2 linked regions of the Chlorogloeopsis sp. ULAP01 genome follow. The protein of the gene in region 1 interacts with the protein of each later gene in a pairwise test. Links are inferred from orthologs where the notes say so. Each region holds a gene or a part of one and is shown on either strand. Other genes may lie near its edges. The genes, in order: ftsZ and QUB80_RS08395.

Region 1 (16,473 bases):
ATTTACCAGCAGTACAATCGGTACATCCCATATATTTGGACTATACTAGTTGGAAAAATCCTGTTACGGGAATACCCCGTAATCTTCTTGTTGTTGGTATTAATCCAACAGCTAACATATTAAAAATACCTGGATTAGAGCAGAATTTAGATAATATAAAATTACCTGATGTAGTTTTATATGATAGAGCTTCTCGGCAGGAATATGGCCCAATTGTCGCTGACTTTACTCAAGGTAAAATTGTCACCGCAGAAGTTCAAAGAAGACTGATTAAAGTAGGAGGATTATTTACCCTGGGTGCATCATTTGGTGCAGATGGAAACTTAATTACTAGTGATGTAAATTTTTTGAGAATATTTCCCTTTCGGCAACAAGGATTAGTTAGTATTGGACTGATTAGATTAAAACCTGGAACAAATGTAGAAACAGTTGCTAAAGATTTGAGAAATTATTTACAACCAGATGTGAAGGTGTTAACTAAGCAAGAATTTATTGATCAAGAAAGGCAATTTTGGGCAAGCAGCACAGCAATAGGATTTATTTTCACCTTAGGGACAATCATGGGCTTTATCGTTGGAACTGTGATTGTTTATCAAATTCTCTATACCGAAGTTGCAGATCATCTTGTTGAGTACGCCACTCTCAAAGCTATCGGTTACGAACATAAATATTTTTTAGTTGTAATTTTACAAGAAGCCTTAATTTTGGCAATTTTAGGATATTTGCCAGGGTTTGCTTTTGCACTATTTTTATATCAAAAGGCTAGAGAAGCAACTCTATTACCAGTTTTCATGAGTTTTGCACGAGCAATACAAGTACTAATTTTAACGATTATTATGTGTTTTATTTCTGGTGCAATTGCTGTCAGAAAATTACGTTCTGCTGACCCCGCAGATATTTTTTAAATGAATTATGGATTATGAATTATGAAAAATTTTATTTTTAGTTAATGATAACGGATTGGAATTTTTGTGAAAGTATATAGGTGTGTTTAGAGAATAAATTATTAGCGAAAACAGAAAATCATCCATACACTCCTAATAACTACTATCAACTATCCACTAAATACTATCTATGAAAAGAGAACCTGTAATTTCCATTAAACATCTCAATCATTACTATGGTAAAGGTGCATTGAGAAGACAAATTTTATTTGATATAAACCTGGATATTTATTCAGGGGAGATTGTCATTATGACAGGGCCATCAGGTTCAGGAAAGACTACTCTACTCAGCTTAATTGGTGGTTTAAGATCTGTACAAGAAGGTAGTTTAAAATTTCTAGGTGAAGAACTGTATAGAGCTAGTCAAGCCAAACTAGTTAGCCTGCGGCGTAATATTGGTTATATTTTTCAAGCTCATAACTTATTAGAGTTTTTAACCGCTAGGCAAAACGTACAAATGGCGGTAGAACTAAATAAATATATTTCTCAACAAGAAGCTATTGCTAAAGCAGAAGCAATTCTGAGATCAGTTGGTTTAGGGCCACGGGTTAACTACTATCCTGACAGTCTTTCTGGCGGACAAAAGCAAAGAATTGCGATCGCTCGCGCTTTGGTAAATAATCCTCCATTAGTTTTAGCGGACGAACCGACAGCAGCTTTAGATAAACAATCAGGACGAGATGTTGTGGAAATCATGCAGCATCTTGCGAAAGAAAAAGGAACTTCTATCTTGTTGGTAACTCACGATAACCGAATTTTGGATATCGCCGATCGCATTGTAGAAATGGAAGATGGTATTTTAGTTCGTCAATCAAATAGTACGATAGAAAGTTACGAGTCAAGAGTCAGAAAAAATAATTCATAAATAGACTCGGTTAAATCAAAGTAAACTAGTTAAGGTCGTCAGTAGTCATTAGTAAGAGTTTCAGTAATTTTTTAGATTGCAGCTTTTGCTATTTTAGAGAGTTTGGTTGACGGCTAGTGCGGAAAGTCACATTCACACCTTCATTCGATTGCTCTAGTACTAGCAAAGGAGTGGGTTTAGCCTTTTGATCCCAATGCATATAGGCAACTCTGCCTTGAATCGTCGGTTGCCAATTATCTTCCTCATCTATAGGACTGAGGTAAGTTTCAATACAGTCAATAATTTGGCTAATTGTGGCGGAAGTAGGTTGGGTTGGTAGCTTCATTAATCGGATTTGAACACGAAACAAGACTCGCTTCGTAATATTAGGTACATTGCCAGTCTCATACTCAACATCAAACATTTCATCCACCTGTCTTCCGGCATTACTGGCAATACCCACTACCCCTTGTTGAGCCTGATTGGGGCGCAGTGCTTGAGAAATTTTGTCTTTAATTTTGATTTTAATTTGATTAACAATGGCAAAATGAAATACCTCCTCTGACATCCGCATTCGCAGATAATCTAGGTTAAATTCCCGTGAGTTGATTAAATCGGGATTAGTCTCCATTTTGCGGATTGTTTCCAAAGCTAATTTAAACTTTTTCTCTATTTCCCGTGTCCGAAATTGTTCAAATTTAATTTTTTTCTTTAGCTTATTGATCTTGATATTGCCAAAGATAATTAAACCAATCACAAGCAAGGCTAAACCTCCACTGGTTGCTACCAATATTGGCGGTAATTGTGATTCACTTGCGGCAACTTGCTGAGAAATATTTTTAGCCTTTGTTCCAGGATATTGGGCAATAGATGTAAAAGCTGACATGGCGAGTACATAAAAATACTGGGCTTCTGTTTTAGGATGCCCAAATCTCCCATCTGTTTTTGCGGTATCAATGCTATTTTTCCAGAGTTGTGGGTGGAGGCTAGGGAATAGGGGATAGGTGACAGGGGACTAGGGACGCTTAAAGAGGATAAGGCGCACCTGGTGCAAGGGGACAAGGGGAAAATCTTTCTCCGTGTCACCAAAAGACGACGGGGAAGCCCGCCCCTTCAAGGAACGGGAGGAACCGTCGTCCGTCGTCTTGGGGCAAGGGGCAAAGGGCATTCATGCATTGGCCAATGCCCAATTCCCAATTCACTTCGGCCCGCTTTCATCCCCCAGACTTCAGTCGGGGGATGAGCTTAACGTGTCCTCTTCTTCCCAATACCCAATCCCTAATCACCAGATGACAATGGCTCAAAACTAAAAAGCTACCCCTTGTCTTCCTTGCAAGTAAAATTTTGGAAGGAAAGATGGGGGGTAGCGAGCGATCGCTCCTAAAGTGACAAATACAGTCTTGAGTAGCAGTAAGTTGCCACACTCAAAGAAAATTAGGCACGAGCTGGTTCAACGCGAGCATAGAAAATGCCACGAACTTTGACTTCCTCTGGCTCGTCAGCGCCTAAATCGGTATCAGAGGGCTGTTCGCTCTCAAAAGTACCTGCAATTTCACCAGTAGCATTATCTACTTTAGCTATAGACAGGGAAATCTTGCCTTCAAGCACATCAGCACGCTTGACATTGGCGCGAAGGAGTTCTTCCTCATCAGATTGGGCAGGAAGAGCTACAGCGTTATCATAACCACTGGCAACACCACGTCCTTTAGGATCGAGGAAAGTCGCACCACGGTACGAAGGCACTCTGAAAGAACCTTCAAAATCAGTGGAAGTATTAATGCTAGTCATACCAGGTTGTGATTGAGCAACCAAACCTTTGACTGTAAACAAGAAAGGTACCATTTCACCACCAGGTAACTTGACGGTAGCAGCCTGGAAGTCAAAGCCATCTTTTTCCACAAAGGTGAGACTACCGTCTGAGTTCACTTTCAGATCACCTTGAATCTGATCGAGTGAGTAGGTTTTACGAGTCAATAGTTTGCCAGCAATATATTGTGGTTTTTGCCGTTTATTAGTTGGTTCTCCTTTCACAAAGAATTGAGTAGGTTCTAAACAAAGTTCTTTTATGATGTAAGACTGCCCGGCATCAATAGGAATGGAGCCGCGACTTGTTTCTGTTAGTTGAGGACACTTGTTAGCCAAGCCAGTGCCTTTGATTTGGTCGTAAGTAAGTAAATCTGTACTACCAGCAGCAGGGCCTTCACTACAAGCAGTTAGTACTCCCAAGCATAAAGCCAAGAGTGCAACAATTACAGCGCGAAACCTCATGGTCAACCTCAGTGTCAAAATCAAAAATGAATATCTAATGGTTTTCGTTTGGGCGTATGAATGAGTACGCCCCAGCATACACAAGACGCGAACATATACCTCGAAGGAGGATACAAGCATAGACTTCCGAATGCTTTCCTCAAGCTGAGAACAGCTATAATTGCCGTTGCTACAACTTTTTTGGACAGTTTCCAGATGTCCGTAAGTGCTGCTAGTAGGTTTACCTTTGTGGTATAACCTTTGTCGTTCTGCGTGACGTATGTGTCGCCACTATATACAACCCATTTTGTTATGGGGAGATCAGCCAGATCATACGATTTTTTTTAACTCAAAATCAAAGCGCTCTAATATTTGTCAAGAATGCTGGGATCGCATTGAGCTAATTAATAACTCTACCAAACATAATCCACTCTTGCTCATCAATCGGAGTAATGGGCTGTAAGTACAAATGCGGTTTTAGTCTGCTTTGACAAAAATAGGTTCAATGGTGAACAAAAGAAAGTAAAAAATCTTCGGTAAATTTATTTAGACCTCATTTACATAAGGTGGCATGAAAAACGGCAGAATTTTTGAGCCAGAGAAATTATTTGGCAAGCTGCAAGATATTGCAACGGAAGTACATAATGCAGTGCTATTTTGTCAAGGGGATACCATAGCTCTTTTAGCTTTACTGCGGCAGTTGGAACAACTACACCGAGAGATTCGGGATGGAGCTTTTCAAGAAAGTTTACCTAACAATCGTCAGGCACTTTACTCACTCCTAAAGGATATTGAGTCTGAAGGTGGATGGCCTTATATCGAGCGAATGAGGCTGCAAGAATTTTTAACAAATTTGCCACAAGAAGTAGCCCAACAAGAGGAGTGGGGAAGCGACAGAATCAACGAATAGTATAGTTTTTCTCATTTTTACTTTTCAATTTCGCGCTGGGTGGTAACACCATCACAAAGTGTGCGATCGCGCTTTTCAATATTGCGGTTGCGCTAAAGATTATTACTTACCCAGTTGCAACCACGTACTAGCAAGCTATCGAAAACAGGAAACTCTCAATAGAGAAATAAATATTTTTATTCTCTCTGTGGACAGTTGCTAGTAAAAGTCTAGTTATAAGTCTATGTTAGGAAAAAGCGTCACAAATTTAGTGTTAAGATTTAAATTTAAGTATTTTTATATACAACTTGTTTTCACAAAAACACGCATTTTTCAGAATTGTTTGTTGCAAAAAATACTTGTTTTTTAAGTTAGTTACTATAAGCTCAATCTCATACTGATCCAAAAAATGTATCTTTTGACTAAATACAGTATATTTATATCTGATCTACTGCTTGAAATTTTATCAATCGCAAGCCTATGACTTCATTTTCAGTTTTAAGTGTAAAATCAACAAAAACAACAATTTGAGGTTACCATTGCTACAAAAGTAGCTAAAAATGTATAATGATGACTCGTTAAGTAATTTTTTGATATAAAAGTAACTATTTTAAAAATCAAATTGTATTATGAACTTTTATAAACCGATATAAATCTTTCATTGTAGTGCCGTAAATACAACATATAATATCTTGTTGTAATTTATACTTAGTAAGTTTCTGCTAAGTATTTTGTTGTGGTTAGCACTTACTTGACAAATTTTAAATCAGAGTATAATTGGTGTCGCACTTCCCTAAATTTGCCTGTTAGAGGGTAGTCGTCATCAATCCCATCTGATTTGTCAATACTTGAGGTATGGCCGTTCTGTGGAACTATGGCTATTGCCCTACAGCAATGAGGCTAAATTCAATTTAGAATAAACACCGCAAACTTGAATAGTGAAGAATCTTGGTACCACAATCCTTGTTTGGTTGCTGTAAAGTGTTACTACATCAAAACAAATTTTGAGAAAGACATCTCTCCCTCGGCAGACAGGTTTGCTGCGATTACTGAATAACAGGAGCATAATAAACAATTTGGAATTTGCAATAAAGTGTGGAAGAGGTTTGAATGGCTGGTATAGTATCAGTTTCTCGTAAAGTTCTAGCCGGGCGGCGTAAGAAACTACGTCAAAAGCGGCAAGCAAAAATTTTTCAAGCTATTTGGCGATCTCTCGCCGTTACTGGTTTGGCAAGTAGTTTGCTGTGGGTAACGCTTCAACCAATTTGGGTTCTCAAAAATCCCGATGACATAGTAATTTCGGGTAATCAATTACTTTCGGATGAGACTGTAGAGTCTTTTTTGAAGCTCTCTTATCCTCAGTCTTTGTGGCGAATCCAACCATCTCGAATTGCATCTTCATTGCAGCAGCAACCGACTATCGCACAGGCGATCGTAACTCGTCGTCTTTTTCCTCCCGGATTAGTAGTGCAAATTCACGAAAGAATACCTGTGGCAGTTGCTCAAATGCATCGAGAACAGGCAAAAAATACTAATGACAACAAAAAATTATCTGTGAGTTTACTAGATGCTCATGGAGTAGTCATGCCTTTAGAACAATTTACTTCACTCAATTCCACAGTGAAAGTACCGTCTTTAAAAGTCATTGGCTCGCCAGAACACTACCGTTCTTACTGGGCTGAACTATATCTCGCTGTAAGTCAATCTGCTGTAAAAGTAATAGAGATTGATTGGCAAGATCCAACGAATTTAATTTTGAAAACAGAAATAGGTAAGGTACATTTCGGTGTTCCTAGTTCCCGGTTACCTGAACAAATCAAATTACTAGCTCAGATGCGCCATTTACCCTTACAACTCAGTCCCAATCAAATAGATTATATAGATTTGAAAAACCCAGATCATCCTATAGTACAAATGAACCAAACTCAAAGAAAAATTAATTCCAGGACTCCCTAAAAACATTTGTATTTTTAATGTAGAAAAGACTTCTAATTAATAAAGAAGTTTTATGCTGATAAATCTTATTTATTAATTTTGCTTGTATAGCACTCCATGCAATAATCAGCACCAACTTCTAATTAGAATAGTGAAGAATCATCACAAAATATCTCTAATTTTACCAAAAAAGCTCTTGTTGTTTATGCCCCAAAACCTAAATGAGAACGTGCAACTTTATGCACTTTTTCAATTTATGTAGAGAACCTACAGGAGTATTTAAGGTATGTGTTTAGCTAAGTTTAGGTGTAAGTAAAGCTAATCAAAGCTCAATTAACCGGGTGATAAATACCAAATCGAATTAGTTTTTTGTTTTTTTAGTTGAAGGGTAGGTAAAAATAAAAAAATTTCTGTATTTTTAAGTTGCTATCCTCCTGATTGAGGAATCCAATTGAACATATTATTAAGACAGGCAAGATGTGTCTTGGCGTGTTTTAGCAAGTAATATATATTTACAAGTAATATAAGTAGTTATTACGTACTGAAATACTTTTTACTGTGAAAAGTGTATAAAGAGAAACGAAAATATTACGGGTAAAATTTAAAAGCTATCAAAAGCAATAAATAATTACTTTGTAATAGCTCTTGGTTTAGTTAATTTCTCAATACTTTATACAAAAACACTAGTAATTATTGTGAGTAAAGAAAAAAACAAAATTAACTACTGTAAAATTAATGGGCCGTGTAAATTACCAGTAGCAACAAGGAGATGTTATTGGAATTACCGAAGGCATACCGGGCAAAATCAGCAAAAAAGCAGTGAAGATGTTAATGGCCGGCGGAAGTTATACAGGTCAATTTCAGGTAAATATGGGTATACTTCTCTAGAATTAGCTGGGCAAACAGGTGCCTTGCTCACTGATCTCATAGTAAATTTTCGCGCCTCCAATCCTGAAAGGGTTGGAATTAGTGAGAACAAGAAAGAACAATGCTACAGATTGTGGCAACGTCAAACTATAGTTGACTCTTAGGTGAATAACACCTTAAAAAGTCGTTTATCTACCTTTGTGAATCCAATGACACTTGATAATAACCAAGGGCTTACCTATAGAAACTCTCAGTCTCCAGGACAGTCTGCTTTCTCGCTGGCAGTAAACTCTGCTAATCCCTTTAATCACTCAGGGTTGAACTTTGGGCAAAACAATGACAGCAAGAAGATTCCTAACGAAGATACCCGAATCGGTGATATTGTTCCAGGCCGAGTTGCCAATATCAAAGTGATTGGTGTTGGTGGTGGTGGTAGCAATGCCGTTAATCGCATGATCGCTTCTGATGTTTCTGGAGTAGAGTTTTGGTCTATTAACACCGATGCCCAAGCTTTAACTCTGGCAGCAGCTCCGAGTCGCTTACAAATTGGGCAGAAACTTACTCGTGGTTTAGGAGCAGGTGGTAATCCTGCTATCGGGCAAAAAGCTGCTGAGGAGTCGCGCGATGAGATTGCAACCGCTTTAGAAGGTGCAGACTTAGTTTTTATCACTGCTGGCATGGGGGGTGGAACTGGAACTGGTGCAGCACCAATTGTGGCGGAAGTAGCAAAAGAAATGGGTGCTCTCACTGTTGGTGTGGTAACACGTCCATTTATTTTTGAAGGACGTCGTCGCACTAGTCAAGCAGAGCAAGGTATTGAAGGGCTGAAAAGTCGTGTAGATACATTGATTATTATCCCTAACAACAAGCTTTTAGAAGTGATCCCAGAACAAACACCCATGCAGGAGGCTTTTCGTTACGCAGATGATGTGCTGCGGCAAGGTGTGCAAGGCATCTCTGATATCATCACGATCCCCGGTTTGATCAACGTTGACTTTGCAGATGTACGAGCAGTGATGGCAGATGCGGGATCGGCTCTGATGGGGATCGGAATTGGTTCTGGAAAATCGAGAGCTAGGGAAGCAGCGATCGCTGCGATATCTTCACCATTACTTGAAAGTTCAATTGAGGGAGCCAGAGGTGTCGTCTTTAATATTACTGGTGGTAGTGACTTGACTCTTCATGAGGTAAACGCAGCAGCAGAAACCATCTATGAAGTTGTTGATCCGAACGCCAATATTATCTTTGGAGCAGTGATTGACGATAGGCTTCAAGGCGAAGTTAGACTGACTGTCATTGCGACTGGATTTACAGGTGAAGTGCAAACAGCACAACAACCAAACGTCACCCAAAATCGGGTAGTACAACCCCCACAATCAAGACGCCCAATGCCACAACCTCCAGCAGCTAATCCTCCTACTCAAGTTCCAGAGCCGAAAGAAAAATCAATTTTGGATATTCCTGACTTTTTGCGAAATCGACGACCGCCACGCAATTAAGTTGTTAATAACTGCTTTTTTGCTAGCTTATAGCCATTCTATTAAAATATCATTTTTTTTACCAGGGGCAGGGATAAGCTACTTAGTGCCATCCCTCAGTTGTCAATTGCTGGCAAAATTTTTCTCGGCTGCAAACATACCAAAATTATTGGACAAAAGTTCACTTAATTGGATATTGCTAGTTCTTTTGGTACAACAAGCAAGGACAGTTTTGACAATGAAGTTTCTCTTCTAGCCCCATAATCACTTGTCTGAGTAGGGGAAATTTTACCCAACCATGAAGGCGAGATTCCTATATGTACATAGTCTATGTTTTCAACGATGCCTGTCTATTGTTGGAATCGGCACAGTTCTTAATCTGAATAGACATTAATTTTGTCATCTTTAAAGACTAAGTCATTTCCTACCAGATGGGCTAAATTGCAGCGTTTATTGACGCTGTAAATTTCAATCTGTTGTCACTGATTAACTTTTGTTAGGTCAAAAGAAATTATGTAGATGTAACCCTAGCAAAACAAAGCCCACTTTTAGCAAAGTAGCTAAGATAAACATGATTGTAATTTTGTGTCAAGCATTAAATAAAGAAGGCTGACCGTAGAAAACCAGGGAGTCAACCGACTATGAGTTGATAGTAATTTTCTGGTCAGCAATTTAGAGCAGCTAACTGATAGAGTTTGCGCAGGTAAGTTTCAGTTTTATACGTAAATTGGTATCCATACGCAAAGAATGACAAGCAAGAATCAAATATAAATTATTTTAATTTTCTATTTCGACTGTGTAGAGCCTGCTCAATCCATTTAATCACTTCATGACCAAGACGAGTGCCATCCAGTCGGTCAATTTCGCGTACTCCTGTGGGACTTGTAACGTTAACTTCGGTTAGATAGCCACCAATAACGTCGATTCCGACAAAAATTAACCCATCTTGACGTAAAGTTGCGGCTAATTCCAAGCAAATCTCATGTTCTTTTTGAGTAATGACGGTTTTGGCGACTGTGCCACCAGTAGCCATATTGTTGCGAAATTCACCAGCAGCTGAAAGACGGTTAACGGCACCAATCGGTTCGCCATTGAGTAGAATGATTCGCTTATCTCCTTCTTTGGCATCTGGTATAAACTCTTGCACCATAATAGGTACCCGACCTTGGAGAGTACTAAGTTCGATCATAGAGTTGAAGTTGCGATCGCTCGGTTGCAAAATTAAAATTCCTTCGCCAGCTTTGTTACCCAGAGGTTTAAGAACCGCCGTCCCTTTGGCTTCCACAAATTGCCGAATAATCTGCTTATCTGCCGTAACGATAGTTTCTGGAATTACTTTACTAAACTGAAGGGCATACATTTTTTCGTTTGCCGCTCGAATCCCACTGGGATTATTAATCACCAAAGTTTTGTTTTGATCTATGTAGTCCAGAATATAAGTGGCATAGAGGTAGGGAACTGTAACTGGTGGATCTGTCCGCATAAACACGGCATCCATTGTTTCCAGACAAAGAAATGTGCGATCACTCAACTTGTACCAAGGGTTTGCCGCCACCCAGCGTCCTTCTACTAGTTCTATAGGCACAAGCTCAACACGTTCTAAGATTGCCCAAGCTTTACCTTCTACAACACTTAACGAGTTAATTGGGGCAATCCAAACTTCGTGTCCCATAATGTGCGCTGCTTCCATCAAGGCAACGCTGGTATCATGGCATGGGTCAAGAGTAGAGATGGGGTCGATAATAAAAGCCAGTTTCACGCTTTCTGCCTCAATTGCCAGCAACTTCCAAGATCACTTTTAATTATCCCTTGATGATTTAGCTTCTTGGCGATCGCTTTTGCAGAAAAACCCGATCGCGACTCTTGCAATCCTAAACACTATTGCTAGAAGCAAGTAGCTGATCTAGCTTACCTTGAGCATCTAAAGCATAAATATCGTCACAACCACCAACGTGACGATCATTGATAAATATTTGTGGTAGAGAACGCCTTCCATTTGCTCTTTGAGCCATTTTATTCCGCGCTGCCTCATTTCCATCGATACCATATTCGATGAATTCAACTCCTTTTTTCTTCAACAAGCTTTTGGCACGGATACAAAACGGGCAAGTACTCCAAGTGTAAATTTCTACTTTAGCAGCCATAACTTCCTCAATTGAGCGTAATAATTCTTAATTTTAGAATGTTGTCGTTAGCTGTGGGGACTTTATCCTATTTTTATCAACGGTGTTGGGAGGGATTTGTCATTGGTCATTTGTCATTTGTTAGTAGGGGAGGCAGCGCGCCCTTGCGGAGCCAGTGCGGTGGTGAGCCAGCGCGCCCTAGCGGCTACCCGGAGGGTAGCCGCTAGCTAACGCAACGCCTGACGGCGAACGCGTCTAGTGCCGACTTGTAGCGACTGGCGTAGACACGTAGACGGACGTAGTCCGGCTTCTCGCAGAGTAGTGGATAAGCGAAAGTAAGGGTTCCCCGGCATAAAGGAGCCAGTGCGCCCTTGCGGAGCCAGTGCGTTGCGCGGGTTCCCCGCGTTGTAGCACCTGGCGTCGGGTTAAGCACGTTGTAGCGACTGGCGTCACCTGGCGTCGGGTTAAGCGCGTCGAGTGCGACTGCCGTGCGGGTTTTATGGATAATCTTGCCGTTCAAACTGATAATTTATCTTCTAAACCCGCCCGTACAGTGGTTAGTAGTTAGTAGTTCTCCCCATCTCCCCTGCCCCCCAGCTTCCTCAGCTTCCACTCTCCTTGTCCCCTTTTCCCCTTGTCTGTTTGTCCCCCTGTCCTCTATTCCCTGTTCCCTGTTCCCTATACCCTGTTCTAAAAAAATAGGCTTAAAAGTGCTGATACACTCCTAAGCCTCTATCATCAAGGTCAATGTAAATTGAATAGTGTTGTTTAAGTCTGAGAAATAAACTGTTTCTTTTTCTTCATCAGTTGCCAAGTACCTGTGGCAGCAAATAAACCGAGAGCAACGGTTGTACTATGTTCGGGTACCTTCTTAGGGGGGGGTGGAGGAGGAGTATAGTAAGGGGCTGTGCCTTTGAGTTTGCTACTTCCTTCACGACTATTTCCAGAGCCTACACTCATCAGACGCACTCCAAAATTTTGCTCAGAAAACTGAGCCAGAGTTAAAGCTTTTGATATGTGAGATAAGGTAAAAGTGGTTGATTGAATGTCGCCTTTATTTCCCCCAATACCTTCCTTACCTATTTCTACCCCAGCATCAAAGAAATTCTTCTGATTACCACTGCCATTAAGATTGTTGCTACTACTGCCAACAGAGGTAATTGTCCCAGCAGGGCCAAATTTACTGGCTGTTACATCCGTACCTGTGACTTGCATACCGCTAAGAAGCGAGTCGTCCAAAATGTTGAAGAAAATACCGCGTATATCGGCGATGGTGTTGCTGCCAGTCGCCAGATAATCTACTTTAAATTGGACTTTACCCGCTCCTGCTATTTGATCGTCCAAGGTAAACTTCACTCTAGTATCATAACCTGTGAAGTCATCGATGGTAAAAGACAAAGAAGCGGCATTGGCAGGAGCAAAGATAGCGGCAGCTAATACAACGGTAGTAGCAGCCAAAAAGGATGGTACTGCCGACATTGAAAAGAAATTTTTCATGTTAATTCAGCACTTAGAAAACACAATGGTGAGACTCAATAAGTAAAAAAGAGAATGTAATAAATCGCTACCCAGTTGATGTTAAAAGCACCCTATGAATGAGTCTTATCCAATCCTAAGTACTGATATAGAAGTTGTCTATAATACAGTTTTAGATTTAAAAACACTTTTTTTTTGGCTTCATAATATTAAAAAACTCAGTATTGCTACTGAGTAATTAAATTTAGAGATGGAAGAAAAATTGTTAATTTATTTACCTATAATCTACCGCGTACTGAACTAGTTGACCTAAGCGCTGACGTAAGGTTTCTAAGCCCAAACGTTGACGCGCAGAAAGAAACACCCCTAAAGGAAACTCTTCTCGTGCTTGAGCGAGGGTATCGCTGTCTACTTGGTCAATCTTATTAAAAGCGACGACTGCGGGACCTGGTGTTACTGGCATTTGTGCCAAGATTTCCCTCACAGAGCGAATGTGACTTAACCACGCTGGATGAGATAAATCTACCAGATGCAATAAGGCATCAGCTTCTGTAACTTCCTCTAAAGTGGCGCGGAAGGCATCCATCAGAGATGCAGGTAGTTCGTGGATGAACCCTACTGTATCTGTTACTAGAATTTCTTGGGGTTGTTCAGTTGCTGCATGGGGAACCACTAAGCGGCGTGTGGTTGGATCGAGGGTAGCAAACAGCTGATCGGCTGTGTAAACCTCGGCGTTAGTGAGAGCATTCAGCAAAGTAGACTTGCCAGCATTGGTATAACCAACGATCGCCACTGAGGGAATTTCTCGATGTTGCCGTCGCTGGCGTAACCGATCTCGATGGGCTTGTAGTTGGTTAACTTCTTGCTGTAAGCGGGAAATACGACGTCCAATGGCACGTCGTTCAGTTTCTAGTTTAGTTTCGCCAGGACCACGAGTACCAATACCACCACCAAGTCGGGACATTGCCTGACCTCTACCCGCCAGTCGTGGCAGCATATATTCCAACTGTGCCAGTTCTACTTGCAGCTTACCTGCACGGGACTGAGCACGTTGGGCAAAAATATCTAAAATTACTTCAGTGCGATCAACTACTCGGATACCGATTTGAGTTTCTAGGTTACGAGCTTGGGAAGGTGAAAGATCGCGATCAAAGACAATAAGATTAGCTCCCAAGGTTTGGGCGGTGAGGGCTATTTCTTGCACTTTTCCTTCCCCGACAACCGTTTGGGGATGAATGCGCGATCGCTTCTGCCAGAGAGTCTGCAACACCTCTCCGCCAGCAGTGTCTACTAATCGTGCCAATTCCGCCAAAGTGTCTTGGAATTGTTGGGCGCTCATGTCATCAGTCATTACCCCGATGATGACAACGCGATCGCGATCGCTACTTACTTCTTGGGCAACAAACTCACGCTGGAATTCTTCTTCCAGCCCTTCCACCATTTCGATAAAATCCTGCTGCGAGAGCACATCCAAACTCATGGGTGGCGACACGCTCCAATTAGGAGATTGGACTTTACTTGCCTCTAACTTGGCAGAAGATGGACTGGTGATCAGGACGCGAGATTCTTGGGGTATGAGGTGTGCCAAAAAAGCTTCTTTGACGTAACCTGTTACTCCACCACCCCGCTTTTGAAATCCTGTTCCGGTAATGTTGAGTACAACTAGAGCATCGAGACGCTGTAGTGCCATCGCTGTCAATGCCGCTTCACTGGGTGAATCTGGCTTGAGTTGAGTGGCGATACAACGGATACCGCTAAGTCGTTCTGCACCGTAACGGGGCAATTCTAATGGTGGGATTTGCGTTTGACGCACAGTGCCTACCCCCACGCGGATAACTTGTCCACGACGATTGAGGTAGGCACATACAGGCTGATTGATTTCAGTACTGATTGCTGCCAAACGCTGGGCAAACTCAGACGTTGTGATGCGATCGCCCGGAATGCGCTGGTGATACAGCCGCTGTAGTTGCTTAAGCTGGCTAGACTTTAAACCCTGAAGATTACCGAAGATAGTCTCGATAAGCGTCTTCTACCAGTAAACTGGTTCCTCGAATCCTACTTTTTATATTTTACAATACTGTTTTTGTGTCAAAACTCTTACTAATGGCGGATGCGTTATGGATAATTGTTCCCATCATCAAGATTTAACGCTATTTTGTAATCAAGCCCTGCACCCTATAGAGCTATGGTAACTACACGCACTCCTTCGGCACAAAGGGTTGTATTGAGAAACATCAGCTGGCAGACCTTTGAAACCATGCTAGCTGAAATGGGAGAGGAGCGAGCCTCTCGACTTACCTATGACCAAGGTACGTTAGAAATCATGACTCCACTCTTGCCTCACGAATATTGGAAATGTTTAGTTGAGCGCTTAATTTTTGTGCTGGGGGAAGAGTTGAATTTAGAAATTTTTCCTACAGGTTCGACAACTCTAAAACGGGAAGATTTGCGGCGTGGTACGGAACCAGATAGCAGCTACTATATCCAAAATGAAGCAGAGATGAGGAATAAGTTTGAAATTGACTTGAATAGCGATCCACCACCTGATTTAGTAGTAGAAATAGATTTGACCAGTTCTTCTTTGGATAAATTTCAAGTTTATGCTTCTTTATGTATTACAGAACTTTGGCACTACGACGAAGGTGTGCTGCGAATATATCAACTGCAACAAGGGCAATATGTAGAGTGCAGTCATTCACCAACTTTTGCAAATTTACCTTTAATTGAAATTCCGCAATTTTTAGAGGAAAGTCAAAGAGTTGGGGTGATGGAGATGACGCGACATTTTCGGAATTGGGTGAGAGAACAGATTTAAGTAAGAGAAAGTTTTTCAGTTTTAGGTAGCTAATTATGAAAATTTTTACAGCTTATATTGAATGGGATGCTGAAACAAAATTATATGTTGGTATTGTACCTGGAATCCCAGGCGCTCATACTTAGGGTGCTACTTTAGATGAGCTTAAGGAAAATCTCAAAGAAGTTTTGGAGTTGTGTTTAGAAGAATACAAAGATTCAATGGAAGATTTACCTCAGTTTGTAAGGTTACAGCAAGTTCATGAAAGTTTCGCCACAGCTTCTTTAAAGTCGGGAACTCCTTGAATTAAAGGTGGCTAACGAGATTCAAATACTCGTTAACTAAGCTTCAATACTATTGAATGAAGTTCAAATACTGATTCATGAACCTCAAGTACTCATGAATGAAGTTCTAACACTCATTAATCAAGCTCAATTACTCGTTTACGAGATTCTGATACTCACTAATGAAGCTCAAATACTCACTCAGGAGGTTCTAACACTCGCTAACGAAGCTCAAATACTCGCCAGCGAGGTTCTCATCCTCATTAAAGAGGTTCTAATCCTCGTTCACAAGTTTGTAATAGCAATGAACAAAATAACTATCACCGAAAAGAATAATTCCTACTCCCCTCTCCTTGGTAAGGAGAGGGGCTGGGGGTGAGGTTTCCGCCACTGCTTCACTGCTGTTTGTAACTCCTCCGACAACCAGCTATCAAACTGCGGATATACTGGCAGCCTTGGCACTAACTCCCACCCCGCAGGCTGTAAAATTTCTCTCAATTCCTGCTTTTGAAGATGAGGATAATCGGGATTCACTTCATCTTTTGGCCCGATTCCGCCTAAGTCTCTTGCGCCTGCTTCTACACAAGCGATT
Region 2 (16,446 bases), on another replicon or contig:
TGGTCGTGGATTGGGTTTTGGTAGGGGAGGTAAAGCAACCGGAGGTGTAACCCGACTAGGTGAGCGGCCAATCGGAGGTAGAATTCGTCCTGATGAACGTTGTAATTCTAAAGCCAAAAGAGGGCTGTTGAGTCGGTTGAGTTGCCTAATTTGCACTCCTGCCGCAGGCTGAATAAAAATAGCGACAGTGTTGGGATTTTGCTGTCGCAGGCGTATTCGCAGCAGTGGGCTACTGTCGTTTAATGTAGGGCCTTTGACTGTAGAAGCGAGGCGAGCATTATTAACAGTGATCCGGTACATGAGCGAGGATCTATCCCAGCCACTGGTAGCAGATAAAGAGCGATCGCCTTTAATTAGTAACTGTGTACCATTGCCAGTCAACTCCACAGATTCAATAGTGGCTGGCGAGTCTGTTTCCAAAGAGCGAGGAGATGGATTAGTTGGGGTAGAGTTTGATTGCTCTTCTTGTCTGGGAAGGCGAGAAGTGCTACTGGCAGGCAATCTACTAACTCCACCACGAGGTAATACTACCAAACCATTACTACCGCTAGGTATGACTCGCCAATCAGGGCTATTTCTATTTACCCGCATTGTTAGGCGAACAGTGGGTTTTGAAGTATCCAACTGTGTAAGTTGAACATCACTGACACCATAGCGATTAATTGGCAGCTCGCGTCGCGCCAGATTTGGTGACAAAGCCGCATCAGAAATGTCTAGGTAAATATTGGTGCGATCATCGCTGCGTTTGACTTTGACTCCTGGTTTACCACTGCCACTAGTACGGATAAAAAACCCATCTCCTGTAGCTAGGAAGTTTTCAATTTGAGTTGCAGCTTCTGTTGTTTTGGCGATCGTCTCCTTTTCCCCAGATGGATTGGGAGATTCTGTAGTTACTACACTGTAAAGATTTCTGTTTGCTAGTGGTGCTGCTGCTTCACGTTCTGGCTTTGGTAATTGCACTCGCCAACGACTGGCACTGATACCCTCAAATTTTACCTTTTGGGGGTCAAGAGTATAACCGGGATTGAGTTCGACTACAACCCGCGTGATTTGGGGGTCAAATTGTCCAACTCGGACAGCGCGAATTGCGCCACCGACATTTTGGACAAGCTGTGGACGTCCAAACTTAATCCCTGGCAAATCAATCACCAAGCGTGTCGGATTGAAAATCAATTGTGCGGTGGGTTGAACAGCCCCATCAGTGTTAATTTCCAACTGATTTCGATCGGCATCAAAACGCCAAGATTGCAGGTTCGCTGCATCAGCAGGCGACGATAACAGGGAGATACTTAAAACAGTACCAGGTATCAACCAGTGTATTTTCACAGTGCTTTCTCCTGAGTCGCATTTAAGGGAGCAGTTAATTTATCACAAGTGTTGGTAAATCCTCAGGTAGTCACCATCAACTTTTCGCTTTAATGAGTAATTTAAGCTAATTTGTCGCTGGCATTGGCATAACTTTTGTTGTTGTATGGTTAATTTTGCGACCATATTAAAGTTAAAGCCAATGGTGTGCAATTTTAGCATTGATTCTACCGCTCACTTTGCCACAAAGGTATGGGAATTTAGTTTGCAATGAGCATTAGATTACACCAACAAAAAATAACCAAAATTAACAATAGCAGTCAAATACATCAAAATATACTTTATTTTGCAAATAATCCTTTGATTTTTTGACTGTTAGTTTTTGATTCAATTAGTGATTAAATTGAGCATTTGTTAACTGATGAGCTAAAACTTGTAAAGACTAATTTTCAAGCGCTTGAAAAATCGCTAAATCAGAACTGAGGAAATAAATTAGGTATGGGAACAAATAACATTAGTAATATTGGTAGTAATTAAGAAAATCTCCTCAAAAGATCCAATTACAGGCGACGGAGTACGAAGGATAGAAGTTTCCGAATACTATCGCAAGATTCTCAACAGTTTCATAGTAGAAGTTACTCATAGCTTTAATTATCGTTCAAGTACAAACGCACTTAAGTGCGTCTGTACTCAGAGATTCTATTTATTTATTGCCCTCCGAAGAATTGGGGCTAGGTTCAGAAGCCTTGCCATCATCTGATGTTGACATATTTGTACCAGGTGATTCTATGGCTAAGGCAGTTTGAGAGGAACTATTTAAGACTAATTGGTCTGAGTCTGCAAGCGCAGTTGTTGGTTCAGGAAACACAAACCGCAACCAAGGAGGGGCTAAAAACGTTGTGAGGATAACCATCATGATAATGGCTGCCTCCAGTGGTTTTGAGAGAATGCCTATGTTTGATCCTATACCAAGAAATACCAATCCGACTTCACCCCGTGGAATCATTCCCACACCAATTGCCAAACGATTAATTTGGGATTGACCAAATACGCTTAACCCTGTGACAACTTTACCGAAGATTGCTACTCCAATGAGGAAACCAGCCATGATTAAACCTTCTCGGTTGCTGGGAATTGCTGGATTTAAAACACCCAAGTCAGTTTTGGCTCCAACAGTGACAAAGAAAATCGGCACCAGCATATCGGCAATGGGAATAATCTGCTTTTGTAGTTCTTTGCGCTTATCTGTTTCTTCGAGAACTAAACCTGCTGCAAAAGCCCCTAAAATCGCTTCTAGCTGAATTACGGCGGCAATATATGCCATAACAAAGGCAAAAATGAATGCTGGTATGATCAGTTCACCCCGTGTTTTCAATTTATTAACGATCGCGACAAAGCTCTTATTGAAAATATTACCCAGTGCGATCGCACCCACAAGAAAAGCACTGGCGCTGATCATCAAATAAACAACTTTGCCTACATCTACTGTGCCATCTTTAGCCAAGCTTGCTACTACTGCTAGAACGATAATTCCCAATACGTCATCAATAACCGCAGCACCAAGAATAATTTGCCCTTCTTTGGAATTTAAACGTCCCAGTTCTGATAGCACCTTAGAAGTGATACCAATACTTGTGGCAGTTAACGCCGCCCCAGCAAAAATCGCCGGCACTGCTGGGATACCAAACAAAATCATTAATCCTGCTGTGCCAGCAGTAAAGGGTACAACCACCCCAACCACTGCCACAATGGCGGCTTGGATGCCCACCTCCATCAAATCTTTTAAGTTCGACTCTAAACCAATTTCAAACAGCAGGATGATTACACCCAGTTCTGCCAAAACGGAAATTACCTCCGATTGGGCTGCAAACACGGCATCGGCTGCATCAGGACTTAAACCGGCAGTAGTTTCCAAAAAAGAAATAATTAAAGAACTAGAACTATCTGCCCCTGCTTCAGGAAACACCAACAAATGTAAGACAGATACACCGACAACTACACCACCTACTAATTCACCTAATACAGGCGGCAAACCAAAGCGGTTTGATAGTTCTCCTCCGAGTTTGCTAGCCAAATAAACTACGACTAAACTCAGCAGCACTGCTGCCACTACCAGCGAACTATCTGCTGTTTCGGCTGTCGTTGCCAACAAAGGTAAAGAAAAGTTAGTTGCACCTAAAAACTGCATTGATTCTATAGAAATCATTCCTTCTAATTTACAAGCTGTTGAGCTTCGGCTTTTTGTCTTTTGTCATTTGTCCAGCAAATATCTGTCTTTTGTCATGTGTCTCAAACTAATAACTCTTGAGTTACTAGTTATCTGATAATTGTAGAAGGCGTTGCCAGTGAAACTCTGATACTGGGACTACAGATAATCTAGGCAAACGCAACAAGTCAAAGTTTTCAAAGCTGGTATCTTGTTTAATTTGAGTCAGGGTAACAGGTTGAGGTACTTTTCGCACTACTCGCAAATCTACAACTACTCGCTTGGCGTCGTTCAATGCTGGATCGGGGTAAGGTTGACTTATTACCTCTGCCAAGCCCATAACTTGTCGTTCATTGCCTGTGTGATAAATTAGTACCAGATCGCCAATCGTCATTGTACGTAGATGCTTGAGGGCTAGGTTGTTGTTCACTCCATTCCAAACTGTAGTACCATCACGTTCTAAGTCTGAATAGGAATACTCGTGTGGTTCAGTTTTCAGCAACCAATACGCCATGAAAGCATCTCCAAAAGTTTGGGTGTAATTTTCTAGGTTTCTAAAAATGTAACCGTTCTAGCTACTTGATATTTAAGTGCCAAAGTAGAAACACATTACAGTGTAGGCGCAGATGTAAATATTTCGTCAATCAGAGAGATTTTGGTAAAAACCTGCTCGTACATTGGTTAGTGGTTAATAGCTAATGGCTAATGGCAATGAACAATTAACAATTAGCAATTAACAACCAAATAATTATTTTTTCGAGGAGTGATATCTCAAATGAATAAATCTACTCTATCGGGTTCTCGGTTATTGACTAGGAACCTTTGGAAAACTGTACCTTTGGCTTTGCTTGTATATGTTACTTTTGCCCAACCTATCTGGGCGCAAGAGAAAGAGAAAATGTTTAGAACTTTAACAGTCACTGGTCGTGGAGTAGAATCAATACCTGCAACACTAGCTCAAGTTGTTTTGGGTGTGGAGGTTCAAACTAAAACAGCGCAAGAGGCACAGCAGGAAACTGCGCGCAGATCAAAAGCCGTGGTGGCACTGCTGAAAAGTCGTAACGTGCAGAAATTGCAAACCACTGGCATCACTCTTAATCCAGTTTATAGCTACAAAGATAATGTGCAGCGCCTGACTGGTTACGTTGCTACTAATACCGTGAGTTTTCGCATTGCCACCGAGCAAGCTGGCACTTTATTAGATGAAGCCGTCAAAGCAGGTGCAACGCAAATTAGCAGCATTAGTTTTGTTGCCACTGACGAAGCGATCGCTCAAGCTCAAAAACAAGCACTCAAAGAAGCTACCCAAGAAGCGCAACAGCAAGCTGATGCGGTTTTTGGTACCTTGGGTTTTCAACGCAAAGAAGTAGTTAGTATTCAAATCAATGGAGCAAGTGCGCCACCACCACCGCCACGTCCCCTATTGCGTGCTGAAGCTGGTAAGTTAGCACAGGATGCCTCTACTCCTGTAGAAGGTGGCGAACAACAGGTAGAAGCATCAGTGACGTTGCAAATTAGTTATTAACTAGGGACTGGGGACTAGGGACTAGGGAACAGAAGATAAAAGATAAAAGGCAAAAAAGAAAAGAATCTTTTACCTTTTTACTTTTTACTTTAAACTCAAAGCCCAATACCCAATCCCCTATCACCAGTACCCAGTACCCAGTTTCTAAAAATGTTCCGGATTACTATCCATTGTCTCTGCTTCTGTATCCCGCTTAGAACCGAGTAGTTCGAGTTGATCTACCAGAATTACTGGTGTAGAACGGAGCGCACCTGTGTTGCGATCGTTCCAAGATTCAAACTTCAAAGAACCTTTGACGGCAATTTGTTTGCCTTTGCGCACATAATCACCCGCTACCTGTGCAGTTTTTCCCCATAATTCCAAATTGAACCAATCAGTATGATCGCCATCTCTAGTTCGGCGGTTGACTGCTAGTGTTAACTTACACTTTACACTTCCAGATTCAAAATACTTTATATCGGGGTCGGTACCTACACGACCAATCAAGGTGACAATATTAATGCTCATGTGCGTTACCTTTCAGTACAGACGTACTTATTTATTCTGAATTTCATCATAGCGAATTCTCAAGCTAGACGCTCATGTGATAAATCACACAACTAGGGTATGAAAATCTCTTTTCTCTAGTCCCTAGCACGCCAGTCGCTACAACTTTGGGAACCAAAGCAACGCGCTGGCTCCCCTAGCACGCCAGTCGCCTTAACGGAGCGGAGCCTCCGCACGGTGTTGGCTCCCCTAGTCCCTATTTTCAACTTAGAGACTGACTGTTAAATAATAAACAATTATAATTACGTATGGAAATGGTAAAATTTACTCTTTCACAAATACAAAACCATACGGATATACTCCAGTAGTTAAAGAATATAAAAAGGTATAAGCCTGGGATTGGACTAAGATTCCTAAATGAATTTAGTAGAATCACGTACTTTGCTAGACTCAGGTCAAAAAAAGTAATAGAATCCTGCACGATTCTGTCTCACGGTAATAGTCAAAAGTATCGAAAATAGGGGGCAATAAGACGCGTGGGCCTTTTCAGTAAGTTTTCCTTATCGCGAGATATGGGTATCGACCTCGGTACCGCTAATACCCTCGTTTATGTATCTGGTAAAGGCATTGTTCTCCAAGAACCATCGGTAGTTGCCATCGATCAAAATGAAAAGATAGCACTGGCGGTAGGAGAAGAAGCCAAAAAAATGCTCGGTCGAACACCGGAAAATGTGATTGCCCTCCGCCCCTTGCGCGATGGTGTAATCGCAGATTTCGATACAGCCGAGATTATGCTCAAAAGCTTTATTCAGCGTGTCAATGAGGGTAAATCGCTGGTGATGCCCCGGATTGTGATTGGTATTCCGAGTGGAGTAACAGGGGTAGAACGGCGGGCTGTGATGGATGCTGCCACTCAAGCAGGTGCTAGAGAAGTTTTTTTAATTGATGAGCCTGTGGCAGCAGCAATTGGCGCGGGTTTACCTGTAGCTGACCCCACTGGCAACATGATTGTTGATATTGGCGGTGGTACTACAGAAGTAGCGGTACTGAGTCTCCAAGGTACAGTACTTAGCGAATCAGTACGCGTGGCTGGAGATGAACTGACAGACTCAATTGTGCAGTACTTGAAGAAAGTTCATAACCTGGTGATTGGAGAACGTACTGCTGAAGATATTAAGATTCGCCTCGGTTCTGCCTATCCAACTCATGATGATGATGATGCGATGATGGAAGTCAGAGGCTTACATTTACTTTCTGGTTTACCACGAACTGTCACCATTAAAGGGCCAGAAATTCGCGAAAGTATGGCAGAACCGCTATCAGTAATTATTGATGCGGTAAAGCGAACTTTGGAACGTACACCACCAGAATTGGCAGCAGATATTATTGACCGAGGTATCATGCTCGCTGGTGGCGGTGCATTGCTTAAAGGAGTAGATACGTTAATTAGTCATGAAACAGGAATTGTAACACACGTTGCAGCTGATCCACTATGTTGTGTGGTTTTAGGTACAGGTCGTGTGTTAGAAAATTTCAAGCAGCTAGAACGAGTTTTCAGTGCTCGTTCCCGCAATATGTAGTCATCATAAGTACTTTCAAATATTGGATTCTTTATAGAATCCAATATTTTTAACTAAAATAAAAATATAAGGGTATATATGTTTACATTACGTGGTCGATGGTGGGAACATAAAGGGTTACAAGTTGGACTAATCGCTTTATTGCTCGGTGGTGCTTGGTTAGTTCGACACACCCAAGGAGGATTGTTACTGGAAATTTATCAAGGTTTTAGCCGTCAGTTTCAAATTTTGCAGCCTGGACAACCACCAGAAGAACGGATTAAGAATGCCAGAGTTGTGGAACTAGAAACCCGGATAGTAGAGTTAGAAAATCAAAATAAAAAGCTTAAAGAATTATTGAAATATATCGAGAAAGAACCTCTTTCATCGCGCCCTGTTCCAGCAAGGGTGGTAGGGCGTAGTGCCGACAACTGGTGGCAACAAGTAATCCTCAATCGTGGTAGTCAAGCCGGAATTCAAGAAGGCTTCATTGTGAAGGCTGAAGGTGGGTTGGTAGGTTTGGTAGAGACTGTGACTCCCCATACTAGCCGCATACTATTAATCAGCGATCTCAAGAGTAAAGTTGGTGTAAATGTTAGCCGCACCGGAGCTAAGGGAGTTTTGCGGGGTGATTTGTCGGCAGATGCAGTACTAGAGTTTTATGAGAAAGTTCCAAATGCTAAACCCGGAGATGTAATTGTGACATCTACTTATAGTCAAAAGTTTCCATCTGGATTGCCAGTAGGACGAATAAAGTCTTTAGATGTTAAGAAACTTCCGGCATCTGTAGCAAAAGTGGAACTGTTTCCGTCGATACGTTCTTTAGATTGGGTAAGTGTATACCCGAAGCCGGAAAGCGAACATCTGGAGGGTTCTTCATCAGCGAATCAACAGTCACGAAAATTTAATTAGAAGTTAGAGGGCAGAAGGAAGAAATAGGATTTGACTCTTTTGTTCCATTCACAACGGTGGCAGCACCACCAGTTAAACTGCTTTCAAGTCACATTCCTATGAACTATAGTTCACAACAAAGTATGAAATTTCTCTTCTTTGTAACCTGTCACCTGTTCCCTATTTTCAGGTAAGAAGGCAGAAGAAGATTTTTGTCTATATGTTTTGTAATTTATACATAGAAATTTAATGAAAATTCCTGCATTTCGAGGTAGCAGGCAGAAAAAGCCAAAATTGCGATTCTCCAAAGGAAGTGCTAGGCGATCGCAAAAATCAATAATTTCCATTAAACCCCTATCTCGTTGGCATCCCAACCTCCGACAGCTGGTAAATTGGATTGTGATTTTTGGATCTGCACTCTTGTGCTTGCTGATGCTACCCACCCGCTTTATTGGTATGGAATTATTGGGAATAGGGCCGAACTGGCTATTAATTTGGGTAGTGGCTTGGAGTGTTAAGCGTACAATTATTCAAGGAGCATTAGCAGGTATAGTTTTGGGATTACTTCAAGATGCAATGACATCACCCGATCCTACTCATGTCTTAAGTCTTGGAATGGTGGGTTTTCTCACAGCTTTGCTACAAAAGCAGCGTTTTATTCAAGAAGACTTTATTTCGATTGCTTTAATTGTCTTTGGAATGGCAGTACTGGCAGAAACTATCTTTGCCTGCCAATTGGTATTGATGGGCGATCGCAATTCAGTACATATTTGGACTTACTATCAAAAGGTTGCTCTTGCTTCTGCTATTGTCAGTAGTCTCTGGGCTCCTGTGGTTTATTTTCCCCTCAATCGTTGGTGGCAACGGCTGAAATTAGCACAGCAACAATCTTAAACTAGTTGTTAAGAGTTTGATTAATGAGTGTATTTTTATACTATAAATTTTAGCTTACGATGATGGAGAGTACAGAATAGAATCAGTACTAATTTTTTCTGGAATTTTGGCAACCTTTGGCAAGATGGATTAAGGCTAGATTTAAAAAACTGGGAGCTAGATGTTAATGGTTAGTAGCTGATAGCTAATAACTATGAGCCATTAACAATTAGCAATTCACAACCAACTATTTCCTAATCCTTAATCCCTGTATCGCTAAAAATTATGGATAATTCTCCAGTGGTTGCTCAAGCAGATATATCCCTATCCAATTCACTTTTAGTGAGTTCGACAGCGAAATCGGATTCGCAACAACAACAGAAGGTGGGAAGCGACTTTGATCGAGCGATGATGCAGCGATGTTTAGAACTTGCTCGTCGTGCTTTAGGGCGTACTTCCCCAAATCCATTGGTAGGGGCAGTTGTTGTCAAAGATGGAGAAATTGTTGGGGAAGGATTTCATCCTCGTGCGGGTGAGCCGCATGCAGAAGTTTTTGCTCTCAAAGCAGCAGGTACAAATGCTTGTGGGGCAACTGTCTATGTAAATCTCGAACCTTGCAATCATTATGGGCGTACTCCTCCATGTTCGGAAGCTTTGATTGCTGCTGGGGTAGCAAAAGTAGTAGTGGGTATGGTTGATCCCAATCCACTGGTAGCTGGTGGAGGTATTACCCGCTTACGTGCAGCTGGAATAGAAGTATTAGTCGGAGTCGAAGAAGCAGACTGTCGCAAGCTGAATGAAGGTTTTATCCATCGTATTCTCTATAAACGACCGTTGGGAATTTTGAAATATGCTATGACCTTAGATGGCAAAATTGCTACTACTAATGGTCATAGTGCTTGGGTAACTAATCAGCAAGCCCGTGGAGTTGTGCATCAATTGCGGGCTGCTTGCGATGCTGTAATTGTCGGTGGAAATACAGTTAGACTTGATAATCCGCGTTTAACAAGCCATCAGCAGGAAGCACATAATCCACTACGAGTGGTGATGAGCCGTAGCTTGAAATTGCCAGAACAAGCTAACCTATGGCAAACAAAAGAGGCTCCGACTTTAGTGTTGACAGAAGTAGGAGCGAATCCTGCTTTTCGGGAACTATTGCTTAAACAAGGAGTAGAGGTAGTAGAATTTTCGCCACTCACACCAGATAGAGCAATGGCTTATTTGTATGAGCGAGGTTTTTGTAGTGTGCTGTGGGAGTGTGGTGGTACCTTAGCAGCTAGTGCGATCGCTCAAGGAGCAGTGCAAAAAGTTTTAGCATTCATTGCTCCAAAAATTATTGGTGGCAGTAATGCTCCTACGCCTGTAGGAGAGTTGGGTTTTACCACTATGACTGAGGCTTTGTCTTTGGAAGGTGTACAGGTGCGTGTGGTGGGTGCAGATTGTTTAATAGAAGGTTATTTACCTTTAAGACAATAATCTATGGTTAATAGTCAATAGTTTTGTGCTTGGACTGTAAACTATTGACTAAGAATTGATCGCCTATATGTTTTGTTGTCATGAGTACTGGCGTTCATGAGCAAGATCACGGATGAGGGATAACCGAGATTGAATGTAAATACAGAGAAAATCGGTTTCTTGGCAATCCAGTGAAGCTTGTTTTGTAGTTTGTTTAACTAACCACTGTACTAAGCTAGCATCATCCAATTGCAACAGCGTCTTTGTTTGAGTCGTTTCAACAATAGACCAAAGTTGACGCATAATCGTGGGAGTCATCAGACCTCCATATAATCATCATCAGTTGTTTTCAGGATACACAATTTAATTTCAAAGTTCCGGCATTAACGTACAACCTGACATAAGTGTTATTAAAAACTTAATAAACGGACTTATAACTTGATGAAGATTAAGAATAGTGATATTGCAGCGCTTCTGTAACAGAAATTAATCTAATTAGAAGGCAGATGGCAAAAGGCAGAGGGCAGAAGTCGTTCCGCGCAAGAGCGCAGGTAGGGAAGAAAGTTTTTTCATTCGTTATTACTGTAAGCAGTTCATGAAAGCTACTTAATTTATAGCTAGTTATATATTGAATTATTGCGGTTTTTTTTGTAGTTGTAAATTCCTAGAGGCGATCGCCTAACTTCTAGTAACTGGGAAATTGCCTTCATAACTTGGAATCACCGAATTGAACATTCTGTATAAATAAAGTTTAATTCTGACATGAGATGAAGAAACCAATTTTGTTACAGTAAGCTTTTGCTTCTTGTTCCAACTTTGCGATTTCAGTTTGCCACTGCTGAAGTTTCCTTTTGCGTTCAAGTAATTTATCTTGAGTTGGGTTTCTGGATGATTCTGTACCTAGATTTGGGTAAATACCCTTTTTCTCAAGCCAATTGCGGCAATTAGGCTGCCAAAGATACATATGATCGTGCTTATCACCATCGAGACAACGAATTTGCTTGACAGTTAGCTTAGATTCACCAAAAAGAATCTGCTGATTTCTGTCATTATTAGGAAACAAGCGCATCTCACTGCCTATTCCGCGAAAAAATTCCACTACCAGCCACTCACTAAAACCGAATATGCAGACTTCTGTAAGTTCGCTACCATCATCTTCTAGTAAATCCACATCTCCTTTAAGCTCATATCCGATAGCAATTTGTGATGTTTCCCAGCAGCAGTGAGGGTGTTCATCATCCCACTATGCTTTGGCATGGATACAGCAAACCCATTCCAACTCGTTTACATCACTTTACCTTGTTCAATTGCTTTTAGAACTTCATCAACAGTTCGTACAGATATTGTTGGATCTGGTAGATTGCTAGTAAGAGTAATCAGATTATCAGGATGATACTGATTAGAATTAGACAAAAAAGGAGTATGAAACTGAAAGTTCATCACTTTTTCTCTTATAAAGACAGATTTGAATGAGTTTTTCCAGTTAAATCATTGCTACGAAACTGAAAGCGGAAAAGTACTTTGCGATCGCTAGGGTTATCAAAGCGCTGTTCTGCTTCTATTTCGCCACGCCCGGCTGCTAAAATTTTTTGACTTAAACGGGTTTTGGTAGGAAAACTTATTTCATAAAAGATATATCTAGTAACTGATGCTGAACGTTGTAAGCTTAGTTCTAGATTGGTTTTATAATCTCCTTCTGAACTAGTATGTCCTTCTATAACTACGCGGCTAATTTCCTTTTCAAATTCAGGTTTGGAGAAAATTACACTGCTATAAATAGGAATAAAACGGCGTAGAAATTCCTTGCCCTCTGGTTTGAGTTCGGCACTACCTTTAGAAAAAAGAATTGCTTCTCTAATGCTCACATCTCCGCTTTCTGGATTGACTTTGACGTCAATATTGTTGCTTTTAATCTGTCCGACAACATTGCCTATGACTACCCGTTTTGGTTCGTCTCTTTGGAGGATTACAGTAATAAAAAGTAGTACAAAAAACATCAATAAACCAGACATCAAATCGCCAATAGACAGATAAGTGTTTGCATCATCATCATCGGTAATTTCTGATTCAATTTTGTCTCTGATGAAATCATTCATGATACTTTTTTCCATTACTGATGTCACCGTTATTTCTAGCTGCCACCAAAACTTCTGCTGTCTGTAGTAAATTGCCGCAAACCTTAGCCATAGCAGTATCAGCTTCTTTGAAAAAGTTGTTTTGGGAGTTTTCAAAGTGATTTGTCCAAGCTGTTAAAGATTCTTGGAAAGTTGTTGTTAGCTTACTGTATTCTTGTCTTACACCCTGCACTTGCTCACCGATATTACGAGCAAGTTCTTGCAGTTGTAATAGCCTCTGGCTGGAATTTAGTCCGACAGCAGTGGCGAGTTCACTAACTCTTTCAGTAGTCTGACTAATTGTAGTCATGCTTTGGTCTATTTCTTGAGCTAACTGGTTACGTCTGTGATATTCTTGTTGAAAAACGTTATCGAGGTTTGTCACTACTTCAGCTAACCCATTTCGTTGTTTGCCTAATGTACCCTCCAGTAAGTGATTTTGTTGTTCAAAGAAATTTTGAAGATTGGCTTGATATTCTTCTCGGAATTTTGTCAAATCCTGCTCAACTGTTTGACGGGTGTTAATTAGTGTTGTGTCGATGTTTTCTAAGGTATTAAGAAGATGTTCGCTAGCCTCGTTCATCAGTCCAGAAGCTTGATTGCCAATAGTTTTTAGAATGTGAGTTTGATGTTCAAAATCTGCATTTGCTTGATTCAGAATTTTAATAATCCCAGTCTTAGTATCTTCAAGCATTTGCTGTTGTATTTCTGCCTGTAGTTTCAGTGCTGTTTCAAGTTCTGCTCGAATTCCTTGAAAAGTAATTGCCGCTTGATTTGCACTTGCTTCAAAAGCTGTACGCTGGGCTGTCATTCCCTGAATACTTTGTTCAACTGCACTATTTATTTGCTGTGCTGTTTGTTCTAAAACACCTCTTGTATCGGTTTGAAAATGATTCAGCGTTTGCCCTAAATTCTGAGCAAATCTTTCGAGTTGTCCTAAAGTCTGTTGTTGAAAGTTTTGAATTGTGTCAATGGACTTTGCCAAACTTTGGGAAATACCGCCTAATTCCCTATGAAGAGTCTGCACAGCTTCGGAAGCTTGTTGTGTTAACTCTGCACTTTTGTCTAATCTATTAGCAATTGGTTCGAGTACCTCAACTCGTAAATCTTTAATCAGGTTTTCTAATACTTTTTGCCTTTGATTTTCTTGGAGTTCTCGCAGCTTTTTCTGCTCTTGAAAAATAGTTTTTAGCCCTGGTAGGATAACCGATCGCATCTGCTCACCTACGGCTAAACTAATTGCTTCAGACGAAAGTTGGTTTAGCCCAACAAATTTCTCTGCTATGCTTTTACCTACAGCTTGACCAATCGCTTCAGCACTAGGTAGATTTAAGTTGCTCAAGTTTTCTGCTACACGCTTAAATTCTGCTGCTGCTTTACTAATCTCGTTGTCGGCAGTCTTAAAAAAAGCGATCGCATTCAAACGTTTACGTAAACTATTACGTCGTTTCTGCCGTAGTGAATCGCACACGAATAAAACTAAGGTAAACAAGCTACCAGAACCAAGCCCCATCAAAGAAGTGGAGAAAGCTGTTTTCATTCCCGCTAGTAGCTGCTTGATGGCAGGCAATAGCTGCTCAAAGCTTGTTGTATCCAGATTTATTCCTTGCAGTCCTTCCTGAATACCGTAAAATGTTCCCAAAACACCAATAGCAGTGCATAAGGTTGCGACAAAGCGTAGTGAACTACGAGGTACTGGACGTGCTAAAACTTCTGGATATTCTATAAGTACAAACTTGCTATTTAATTGCCGAAGTCGGCTTGAATCATCAGTTCCTAAATACTCTTTTAACCAGAGGCTAATCTGCTTTGGAGGTTGGGGAAATTGAGCATTTGTATTCCTCCTGTGCAATTTCCTCAAAAATGTAATTCCAGCTTCTGTTGTGCCGCACTCTGAATACCAATAGTCCAATAGCGTGTACAGTTCTACTGTGACTGCAACAATCAATACTGCGGCAGTTGCCCAATGAAATGGCTCGTTCTGCCAAACGATATCCCAAATTTTTGCTAATCCCACACTGCACCCCTGATATTAACTAGCGATCGCATTTTTCAAATTTTTCAACAGGTAGCGGCGAGGAGTCCCCCACTGATCGCCCACCTTTAGGTGGGGGAGGAACGCCGCTCCCGGTACTGGGTACTGGGGGAGGTTGCAAAATTTGGGAGGGGTTTAAAGCCCCTTCCATAATTTTTCCGCTTTCCACCCAATTCCCAGTCACGAGTACCCAGTCCCTAGTCCCTTTTACTGTCTTCATGCTTAAGAACTTCTTTGGCTACTCGTACTGGCAAATGATCTGCATCTCGCCAGTTTTCTATAGGTTCTCGGAGATATAAGCTGTATAATTTTTCTCCATCTGCTCGTTTGTCGATAGCCAAATAAACCTGCTTGGGTGCATAACATCGCAACAAACGCACCTGTAAACAAGTTTTCAAATCTCGTGATGAAGTAGATAAAGGACAGCCTTCTCCAAATAGTTCGCTAGCTGCCTTCCATGCCCGATTAACAGCTTTAATCTCGCAAACGAGCTGCTCAATAGGTGGACACCACAGTTCCTTAATTTCACCCATTTAATTTGTAATTTTTTATATTATTGGCTATCTTATTTTTCCCAAAAATAGCCTCGTTCTAAAGTCGATGAACGTCGTTTAAAGATAGATTACTAGCTTCTACAGTTAGTGGCACGAATGACGGTAGTTTAGTGCATACCACTTTCATCTTGCAATATATAATACCAATCTGAACAATGATTGCGACAGATTGATTCACCTAACCCTGACACAGAAGATGATTTCCAATTCCATTATCCAAAATGGTATAAGCCGCTTTGATGGTATGAGCTGAAGAATCTGTACTCAGTAACCTTGCAATTGTTGCCCTTCTTAACGAAAAACTAAAAACTAGAGTGAATATAAACACTTCTGGTAAATCTGCGTACAGAATAGTTTCCAGTAACAACACCAATTAAAATGATTATGTCTCAACCAACGATAGAATCAATCCTGCAAGAAAAACGCTTATTTTCTCCCTCTCCAGAATTTTCTCAAAACGCTCATATCAAAAGCCTGGAAGATTACCAACATCTTTACAACCAAGCTAAAGCCAACCCAGAACAATTCTGGGCAGAACTAGCACAAAAGGAGTTGCATTGGTTCCAAAAATGGGACAAGGTGTTAGACTGGCAACCTCCCTTTGCAAAATGGTTTGTCGATGGCAAGATTAATATTTCTTACAACTGTCTTGACAGACACCTATCGACATGGCGCAAAAATAAAGCTGCAATTATTTGGGAGGGAGAACCAGGAGACTCCCGCACTCTCACCTATGCCCAACTACATCGAGAAGTCTGTCAGTTCGCCAATGTACTCAAACAACTAGGAGTGAAAAAGGGCGATCGCGTCGGTATTTATATGCCGATGATTCCGGAAGCAGCTATTGCCATGCTTGCTTGTGCCAGAATTGGCGCTCCTCATAGCGTGGTTTTTGGTGGTTTCAGTGCCGAAGCTTTACGAGATCGACTCATCGATGCCCAAGCAAAATTAGTTATCACTGCTGACGGTGGTTGGCGCAAAGATGCGATCGTGCCTCTTAAAGAACAAGTAGACAAAGCTTTAGATGATGGTGCAGTGCCAACCGTACAAAACGTCCTAGTGGTTCAGCGTACCAAACAAAAAACCCACATGGAACCAGGACGCGATCACTGGTGGCACGATTTGCAAAAGGGAGTTTCCGCAGATTGCCCTGCCGAATCAATGGACAGTGAAGATATGCTGTTTATTCTCTACACTTCTGGTAGCACTGGCAAACCTAAAGGTGTTGTCCATACAACTGGTGGTTATAACTTATATACTCACATGACCACTAAATGGATTTTTGACCTCCAAGATACAGACGTGTACTGGTGTACTGCCGATGTAGGCTGGATTACAGGACACAGCTATATCGTGTATGGCCCCCTTTCTAACGGTGCAACAACGGTAATGTACGAAGGTGCGCCGCGTGCTTCCAATCCTGGTTGTTTTTGGGATGTGATT

What was found.
Region 2: the proteins of ftsZ (region 1) and QUB80_RS08395 interact in binary tests that used the Escherichia coli proteins (3 or more experiments, as listed by UniProt). The link is inferred for Chlorogloeopsis sp. ULAP01 from one-to-one orthologs.

What each region holds. Positions count from the first base shown.
Region 1 is NZ_JAUDRH010000004.1:113,492-129,964, forward strand. Bases 7,263-10,080 are described here. They hold ftsZ (cell division protein FtsZ), read left to right. Parts: upstream 7,263-7,935; coding sequence 7,936-9,225; downstream 9,226-10,080. Other genes in these bases: gshB (glutathione synthase), read right to left, coding at 9,977-10,080. Also shown: ABC transporter permease DevC, read left to right, coding at 1-905; QUB80_RS09115 (DevA family ABC transporter ATP-binding protein), read left to right, coding at 1,075-1,809; QUB80_RS09120 (hypothetical protein), read right to left, coding at 1,898-2,674; QUB80_RS09125 (photosystem II manganese-stabilizing polypeptide), read right to left, coding at 3,223-4,056; QUB80_RS09130 (hypothetical protein), read left to right, coding at 4,607-4,945; QUB80_RS09135 (cell division protein FtsQ/DivIB), read left to right, coding at 6,035-6,880; more of gshB, read right to left, coding at 10,081-10,963; grxC (glutaredoxin 3), read right to left, coding at 11,076-11,348; QUB80_RS09155 (hypothetical protein), read right to left, coding at 11,555-11,680; QUB80_RS09160 (hypothetical protein), read left to right, coding at 11,710-11,895; QUB80_RS09165 (hypothetical protein), read right to left, coding at 12,096-12,824; GTPase HflX, read right to left, coding at 13,078-14,823; QUB80_RS09175 (Uma2 family endonuclease), read left to right, coding at 14,989-15,618; 7,8-didemethyl-8-hydroxy-5-deazariboflavin synthase subunit CofG, read right to left, coding at 16,221-16,473. UniProt on the Escherichia coli protein: Essential cell division protein that forms a contractile ring structure (Z ring) at the future cell division site. The regulation of the ring assembly controls the timing and the location of cell division.
Region 2 is NZ_JAUDRH010000003.1:482,903-499,348, forward strand. The notes cover bases 5,308-8,098. They hold QUB80_RS08395 (rod shape-determining protein), read left to right. Parts: upstream 5,308-6,094; coding sequence 6,095-7,102; downstream 7,103-8,098. Other genes in these bases: QUB80_RS08390 (single-stranded DNA-binding protein), read right to left, coding at 5,308-5,543; mreC (rod shape-determining protein MreC), read left to right, coding at 7,181-7,993. Outside these bases: QUB80_RS08370 (N-acetylmuramoyl-L-alanine amidase), read right to left, coding at 1-1,326; QUB80_RS08375 (cation:proton antiporter), read right to left, coding at 2,009-3,511; QUB80_RS08380 (EVE domain-containing protein), read right to left, coding at 3,618-4,025; QUB80_RS08385 (SIMPL domain-containing protein), read left to right, coding at 4,287-5,036; more of QUB80_RS08390, read right to left, coding at 5,181-5,307; rod shape-determining protein MreD, read left to right, coding at 8,222-8,866; bifunctional diaminohydroxyphosphoribosylaminopyrimidine deaminase/5-amino-6-(5-phosphoribosylamino)uracil reductase RibD, read left to right, coding at 9,131-10,321; QUB80_RS08415 (hypothetical protein), read right to left, coding at 10,400-10,618; QUB80_RS08420 (hypothetical protein), read right to left, coding at 11,052-11,471; QUB80_RS08425 (hypothetical protein), read right to left, coding at 11,585-11,740; QUB80_RS08430 (OmpA/MotB family protein), read right to left, coding at 11,752-12,396; QUB80_RS08435 (hypothetical protein), read right to left, coding at 12,389-14,431; QUB80_RS08440 (hypothetical protein), read right to left, coding at 14,451-14,633; QUB80_RS08445 (hypothetical protein), read right to left, coding at 14,647-14,982; acs (acetate--CoA ligase), read left to right, coding at 15,388-16,446. UniProt on the Escherichia coli protein: Forms membrane-associated dynamic filaments that are essential for cell shape determination. Acts by regulating cell wall synthesis and cell elongation, and thus cell shape.